Linked DNA regions of Phreatobacter oligotrophus. The protein of the gene in region 1 interacts with the protein of each later gene in a pairwise test. Links are inferred from orthologs where the notes say so. Each region holds a gene or a part of one and is shown on either strand. Other genes may lie near its edges. The genes, in order: C8P69_RS05425 and C8P69_RS02145.

The links.
Region 2: the proteins of C8P69_RS05425 (region 1) and C8P69_RS02145 interact in binary tests that used the Escherichia coli proteins (3 or more experiments, as listed by UniProt). The link is inferred for Phreatobacter oligotrophus from one-to-one orthologs.

The regions. Positions count from the first base shown.
Region 1 is NZ_PZZL01000002.1:303,632-307,465, forward strand. What follows is about bases 224-3,748. They hold C8P69_RS05425 (2-oxoglutarate dehydrogenase E1 component), read left to right. Parts: upstream 224-587; coding sequence 588-3,548; downstream 3,549-3,748. Other genes in these bases: sucD (succinate--CoA ligase subunit alpha), read left to right, coding at 224-460; odhB (2-oxoglutarate dehydrogenase complex dihydrolipoyllysine-residue succinyltransferase), read left to right, coding at 3,622-3,748. In the rest of the region: more of sucD, read left to right, coding at 1-223; more of odhB, read left to right, coding at 3,749-3,834. UniProt on the Escherichia coli protein: E1 component of the 2-oxoglutarate dehydrogenase (OGDH) complex which catalyzes the decarboxylation of 2-oxoglutarate, the first step in the conversion of 2-oxoglutarate to succinyl-CoA and CO(2).
Region 2 is NZ_PZZL01000001.1:439,231-442,463, reverse strand. What follows is about bases 246-3,169. They hold C8P69_RS02145 (ABC-F family ATP-binding cassette domain-containing protein), read left to right. Parts: upstream 246-739; coding sequence 740-2,599; downstream 2,600-3,169. Other genes in these bases: C8P69_RS02140 (helix-turn-helix transcriptional regulator), read right to left, coding at 2,601-3,169; C8P69_RS02150 (hypothetical protein), read left to right, coding at 246-313. Also shown: more of C8P69_RS02150, read left to right, coding at 1-245; more of C8P69_RS02140, read right to left, coding at 3,170-3,233. UniProt on the Escherichia coli protein: Genetic data indicate it may be involved in ribosome assembly or function.

The DNA.
Region 1 (3,834 bases):
CAAGAAGGGCAATGTCGGCATCGTCTCGCGCTCCGGCACGCTGACCTATGAAGCGGTGTTCCAGACCTCGCAGGAGGGCCTCGGCCAGACGACCGCCGTCGGCATCGGCGGCGACCCGGTCAAGGGCACCGAGTACATCGACATGCTGGAGATGTTCCTCGCCGACCCGAAGACCGAGTCGATCATCATGATCGGCGAGATCGGCGGCTCGGCCGAGGAAGAGGCTGCCCAGTTCATCAAGGACGAGGCCAAGCGCGGCCGGAAGAAGCCGATGGTCGGCTTCATCGCCGGCCGCACGGCGCCTCCGGGCCGCCGCATGGGCCATGCCGGCGCGATCATCTCGGGCGGCAAGGGCGGCGCCGAGGACAAGATCGCCGCCATGGAGGCCGCGGGCATCCGCGTGTCGCCGTCGCCGGCCCGCCTCGGCAAGACGCTGGTCGACGTTCTCAAGAAGCGTTGATCCGACCGATTCCGGAAATCGGCCCGATCAGGGCCGATTTCCGCCACCGACCCGGCGTCCAGTGACGCCCCGCATGACAGCGCGGACCCGGATCGCATCGGCGATCCCGAAGCTGCAGGAACCGACCATGGCACGCCAAGACGAGACCATCGCGCTCACGTCCTTCCTCTATGGCGGCAACGCCGCCTATATCGAGGACCTCTACGCCCGTTACGAGGCCGATCCGGCCTCCGTTGACGCGCAATGGCAGGCTTTCTTCTCCTCGCTCGGCGACGACCGCAAGGACGTTGTGAAGAACGCGGAGGGCCCGTCCTGGTCGAAGCCGAACTGGCCGATCGCCGCCAATGGCGAGCTCATCTCCGCCATGGACGGCAACTGGGCGCAGGTCGAGAAGGCCATCGGCGACAAGCTGAAGGCCAAGGCCGCCGACAAGGCCAAGGGCGCCGAGATCACCGCCGAGCAGGTGCAGCAGGCCACGCGCGATTCCGTCCGCGCGCTGATGCTCATCCGCGCCTACCGCATGCGCGGCCACCTGCACGCCAATCTCGACCCGATCGGCCTCGATCCGCCGAAGACCCACGAGGAGCTCGATCCGCGCTCCTACGGCTTCACCGAGGCCGACTACGACCGCAAGATCTTCATCGACAAGGTGCTCGGCCTCGAATTCGCGACGCTGCGCGAGATGGTCGCCATCCTCGAGCGCACCTACTGCCAGACCATCGGCGTCGAGTTCATGCACATCACCGATCCCGCCCAGAAGGCGTGGATCCAGGAGCGCATCGAGGGTCCGGACAAGGAAATCGCCTTCACCAAGGAGGGCAAGCGCGCCATCCTGCAGAAGCTGGTGGAGGCCGAGGGCTTCGAGAAGTTCCTCGACCTGCGCTACACCGGCACCAAGCGCTTCGGCCTCGACGGCGGCGAAAGCATGATCCCGGCGCTGGAGCAGATCATCAAGCGCGGCGGCCAGCTCGGCGTCCGCGAGATCGTGCTCGGCATGGCCCATCGCGGCCGCCTCAACACCCTCACCCAGGTCATGGGCAAGCCGCACCGCGCGCTGTTCCACGAGTTCAAGGGCGGCTCCTTCGCCCCCGACGACGTGGAAGGCTCGGGCGACGTGAAGTACCACCTCGGCGCCTCGTCGGACCGCGAGTTCGACGGCAATAAGGTGCACCTCTCGCTCACCCCGAACCCGTCGCACCTCGAGATCGTCAATCCCGTGGTGCTCGGCAAGGTGCGCGCCAAGCAGGACCAGCATGGCTGTCCGCCCGAGGACCGCACGGCCGTCCTGCCGCTGCTCATCCATGGCGATGCGGCCTTCGCTGGCCAGGGCGTCGTGGCCGAGTGCTTCGGCCTGTCGGGCCTGAAGGGTCACCGCACCGGTGGCTCGATCCACTTCATCATCAACAACCAGATCGGCTTCACCACCTATCCGCGCTACTCGCGCTCCTCGCCCTATCCGTCGGACGTGGCGAAGATGGTGGAAGCCCCGATCTTCCACGTGAACGGCGATGATCCGGAGGCGGTGGTCTTCGCGGCCAAGGTCGCGACCGAGTTCCGCCAGAAGTTCCAGAAGCCCGTCGTGATCGACATGTGGTGCTACCGCCGCTTCGGTCACAACGAGGGCGACGAGCCGGCCTTCACCCAGCCGCTCATGTACAAGAAGATCCGCGGCCTCAAGACCACCCTCGACAAGTACTCGGCCAAGCTCGTGGCCGAGGGCGTCGTCACCGAGGGCGAGGTCGAGAAGATGAAGGGCGACTGGCGCCAGCGTCTCGACGCGGAAATGGAAGCCGGCCAGGCCTACAAGCCGAACAAGGCCGACTGGCTCGACGGCAAGTGGGCCGGCCTCTCGGGCGGCCTGTCGTCGGACGATGATCCGCGCCGCGGCGCCTCGGGTGTCGAGAAGGAGCGGCTTGCCCGCATCGGCCAGGCCATTGCCAGCGTGCCGCAGGGCTTCAACGTTCACCGCACGATCCAGCGCTTCCTCGACAACCGTCGCAAGATGATCGAGACCGGCGAGGGGATCGACTGGGCCATGGCCGAGGCGCTCGCCTTCGGCTCGCTCGTCGAGGAAGGCCACCGCGTCCGCCTGTCCGGCCAGGACTGCGAGCGCGGCACCTTCTCCCAGCGCCATTCCGTGCTGATCGACCAGGAGACCGAGGCGCGCTACACGCCGCTGAACAACGTCTCCGAGGGGCAGGCCAAGTACGAGGTCATCAACTCGATGCTCTCGGAGGAGGCTGTCCTCGGCTACGAGTATGGCTATTCGCTGGCGGAGCCGAATGCGCTGACGCTGTGGGAAGGCCAGTTCGGCGACTTCGCCAACGGCGCGCAGGTGGTGTTCGACCAGTTCATCTCCTCGGCCGAGCGCAAGTGGCTGCGCCTGTCGGGCCTCGTCTGCCTGCTGCCGCATGGCTACGAGGGCCAGGGTCCGGAGCACTCCTCGGCCCGCCTCGAGCGGTTCCTGCAGATGTGCGCCGAGGACAACATGCAGGTGGCGAACTGCACCACGCCGGCGAACTACTTCCACATCCTGCGCCGGCAGCTGAAGCGCGAGATCCGCAAGCCGCTGATCCTGATGACGCCGAAGTCGCTGCTGCGCCACAAGCGCGCCGTGTCGCGGCTCGACGAGCTGGTCACCGGCACCTCGTTCCACCGCGTTCTGTGGGACGATGCGCAGGTGCTCCCGGGTCAGGAGACGAAGCTGGTGGAGGACAAGAAGATCCGCCGGGTCATCGTCTGCTCCGGCAAGGTCTACTATGACCTCTACGAGGACCGCATCAAGCGCGGCATCGACGACGTCTACATCATGCGCGTCGAGCAGCTCTATCCCTTCCCGCTGAAGGCGCTGGCGGGCGAGATCGGCCGCTTCAAGAACGCCGAGGTCGTCTGGTGCCAGGAAGAGCCCAAGAACATGGGCGGCTGGTCCTTCGTCGAGCCCTATCTCGAATGGGTCCTGACGACGGCCGGCTCGAAGTCGAAGCGCGCCCGCTATGTCGGCCGCCCGGCTTCCGCCGCCACCGCGACGGGCCTCCTGTCGCGCCACAACGCCCAGCTCCAGGCCTTCCTGGACGAAGCCTTCGCATGACGGGCCGGCCCGCGCCGCGGGCCGGTTCTCCATCCGCTTTCAAGAGACGAGAGGCCCGCAAGGGACTGACATCATGGCCACCGAAATCCGCGTTCCGACGCTCGGCGAATCCGTTTCCGAGGCGACCGTCGCCAAGTGGTTCAAGAAGCCCGGCGAGGCGGTGAAGCAGGACGAGCCGCTGGTGGAGCTGGAGACCGACAAGGTCACGCTCGAGGTCAACGCGCCCGCCTCCGGCACGCTCGCTGAGATCATCGCCGATTCCGGCACGACGGTGGGCGTCGCCGCC
Region 2 (3,233 bases), on another replicon or contig:
GCGCCGTCTGGTTCTGTCCGCCCTCGCCGGCCTCGCCGCCCTCGGCGCGGTCGCCGCCACGCCCAACGATGCCAAGGCCCAGGTCTCGATCGGCATCGGCTTCGGTGCCACGCCGGTCCAGTGGGGTGGCCCGCCCCCCTATTGGGGCCGCCCGGGCTGGGATCGCCCGCACTGGCACCGTCCGCCGCCGCCGCCCTACGGCTTCTATCGTCCCTACCGCCCCGCCTATGTGGCGCCGGCCTGCTGGCGGGAGCGCCGCTGGGTCGACACGCCCTGGGGCCCCGAGGTTCGCTGGGTCCGCATCTGCCGCTGACCCGCTTCGAGTAGTCGCGCGGGCCTTCCGACGCCCCACCCAACCCGGCTCGCGCGGGTACGGGCCCGTCACCGAGGATGTATCGGTGGCGGGCCTCGTCCGTTTCAGGGCGCGTCAGGCCTCCAGGATCGTCACGGCTCCAGGATGGTCACGCCTCCAGAATCTTGGCCTTGAACAGGGCGCCGGCCGCTGCCGCCGCGACTACACCTGGCCCCTCCCCCTTCCCTCTCCCCGCCAGCGGGGAGAGGGGGCAAAGGCGTTGCGTGTGCGGCGACCACGTGTGTGCCTGGCATGACGCCTCATGATGTGGCGCGACGTTGTGGCCCCCCTCTCCCCGCGTGCGGGGAGAGGGAAGGGTGAGGGGTCTATTCCCTACCCCGCCGTCTCGCCCTTGCATCGCATGGCCCGCTCGGCCAAAAGCCCTCCATGCTGCAGATCAACGACCTGACCGTGCGGGTGGCCGGCCGCGTGCTCATCGACAATGCCTCGGTGATGCTGCCGCCGGATGCGCGCATCGGCTTCCTCGGCCGCAACGGCACCGGCAAGTCGACGCTGTTCAAGGTCATCCAGGGCGAGCTCGGCGCCGATTCCGGCACGATCAAGCTGCCGTCGCGGGCGCGGATGGGCGGCGTGGCGCAGGAAGCGCCGGGCGGGCCGGATTCCCTTCTGGAGTTCGTGCTGAAGGCCGACAAGGAGCGCGCCGCGCTCCTGAAGGAGGCCGAGACCGCGACCGATCCGCAGCGCATCGCCGAGATCCAGACGCGGCTCGTCGACATCGACGCCCATTCGGCGCCGGCGCGAGCGGCCTCGATCCTCGCCGGCCTCGGCTTCGACACGGCGGCGCAGGCCCGCCCCTGCTCGGATTTCTCCGGCGGATGGCGGATGCGCGTCGCGCTCGCGGCCGTGCTTTTCACCGCGCCGGACCTGCTGCTGCTGGACGAACCGACGAACTATCTCGACCTCGAAGGCACGCTCTGGCTGCAGGACTATCTCGCGCGCTATCCGCACAGCGTCCTGCTCATCAGCCACGACCGTGACCTGCTGGACGCCTCCGTCGAGCACATCCTGCATCTCGACCAGGGCAAGCTGCAGCTCTGGAAGGGCTCCTACACGACCTTCGCCAAGTCCCGCGCCATCGAGATCGCGGTGCGCGAGAAGGCGGCGAAGAAGCAGGAGGACAAGCGCGCCCATCTCCAGAGCTTCGTCGACCGCTTCCGCGCCAAGGCGACCAAGGCACGGCAGGCGCAGTCGCGCCTGAAGATGCTGGAGAAGATGGAGACGGTCACGACCATCGTCGAAACCGACGTGCCGCCCTTCGTCATCCCGGAGCCGCAGCGCAAGGCCTCGCCGCCCATCATCACCATGGAGGGGGCGTCGGTCGGTTATGCCGAGGGACAGCCGATCCTCCGGCGGCTGGACCTGCGCATCGACGACGACGATCGGATCGGTCTGCTCGGCGCCAACGGCAACGGCAAGTCGACCTTCCTCAAGCTCATCTCCGACCGCCTGAAGCCGATGGCCGGGCGGCTGGTCCGCGCCGACAAGCTGAAGATCGCCTATTTCGCCCAGCACCAGCTCGACGAATTGCGCCCGGCCGAAAGCGTCTACCAGCACCTGCGCCGCCTCATGCCGGACGAGCCGGAGGCGAAGGTGCGGGCGGCCTGCGCCCGTGCCGGCTTTTCCGGCGAGCGCTCCGACACGAAGGTCTCGTCGCTCTCGGGTGGCGAGAAGGCGCGCCTGCTCTTCGCCATCGCCGTCTTCGACGGGCCGAACCTGCTCATCCTCGACGAGCCGACGAACCACCTGGACATCGACAGCCGCGCCGCCCTGGTCGAGGCGCTGAACGGCTATGCCGGCGCGGTGATGATCGTTTCGCACGATCGGCACCTGCTGGAGGCAACCGTCGACCGGCTCTGGCTGGTGCGCGACGGCACAGTGCAACCCTTCGACGGCGACCTCGACGACTACCGCAAGATCGTGCTGTCGGGCCCCGCCCCTGCCGGCGACAAGCCCGAGAAACCCGCCGCCCCGAAGCCGCAGGCCACACCGCGCGGCGAGACCAAGGCGCTGGCGAAACGCGTCGCCGAGGTCGAGGCGACGATGGAGAAGCTGCGGGCGGACATCGACAAGATCGACCGCATCCTCGCCCAGCCCGGCTATTTCGAGGCCCATCCCGACAGCGCCGCCCAGGCCGCGAAGACCCGCGGGCTTCGCGAAAAGCAGCTCGCCGAGGCCGAGGAGGCCTGGCTCGAGGCCAGCGCCGCGCTGGAGGCCGCGGGGGGCTGACCTAGTTCTCCTTGATCGTCTTGCGCCACCGGGCCCGGAGCACGCTCGGACGCTCGGGGTAGCGCTCCTCCAGGAAGGTCGCCGAGGCGATGCGGTCGGTGCGGAAGGAGCGGAAGTCGCGGCGCAGCTCGCACCAGGCGATGAGGTGGCGGACGCTGTCGAAATAGCCGACCGCCACCGGCCAGGTGATGCGCTCGGTCGCCCTGCCCTGCTCGTCATTGTAGCCGAGCGCGATCTTCTTGCCCTCGTGGATCCAGCCGCGGACCTTGGCGAGGTCGATGCGGTCCTCGGTCGGCTCCCAGGCCGGCCCGGTGCGGGAGACGGGATCGAGCGCCACGTCGCGCAGCTTTTCCGGCACGATGGCGGCGAGCTTGGCGATGAGATCGGCGGCGGCCCGCGACAAGGCCGGATCGCCGCGCGACTGCACCCAGCGGGCGCCGAGGGCCGCGGCCTCCAGTTCGTCCGATGTCAGCATGAGGGGCGGCAGGTCGAAGCCGCCCTCCAGGATGTAGCCAAGGCCGGCTTCGCCCCGGATCGGCACGCGCTGGCCGATCAGGGTCGAGATGTCGCGATAGATCGTGCGCTTCGATGTCTCGAGCTCGGCAGCGATGGCCTCGGCCGTCAGCGGCCGGCG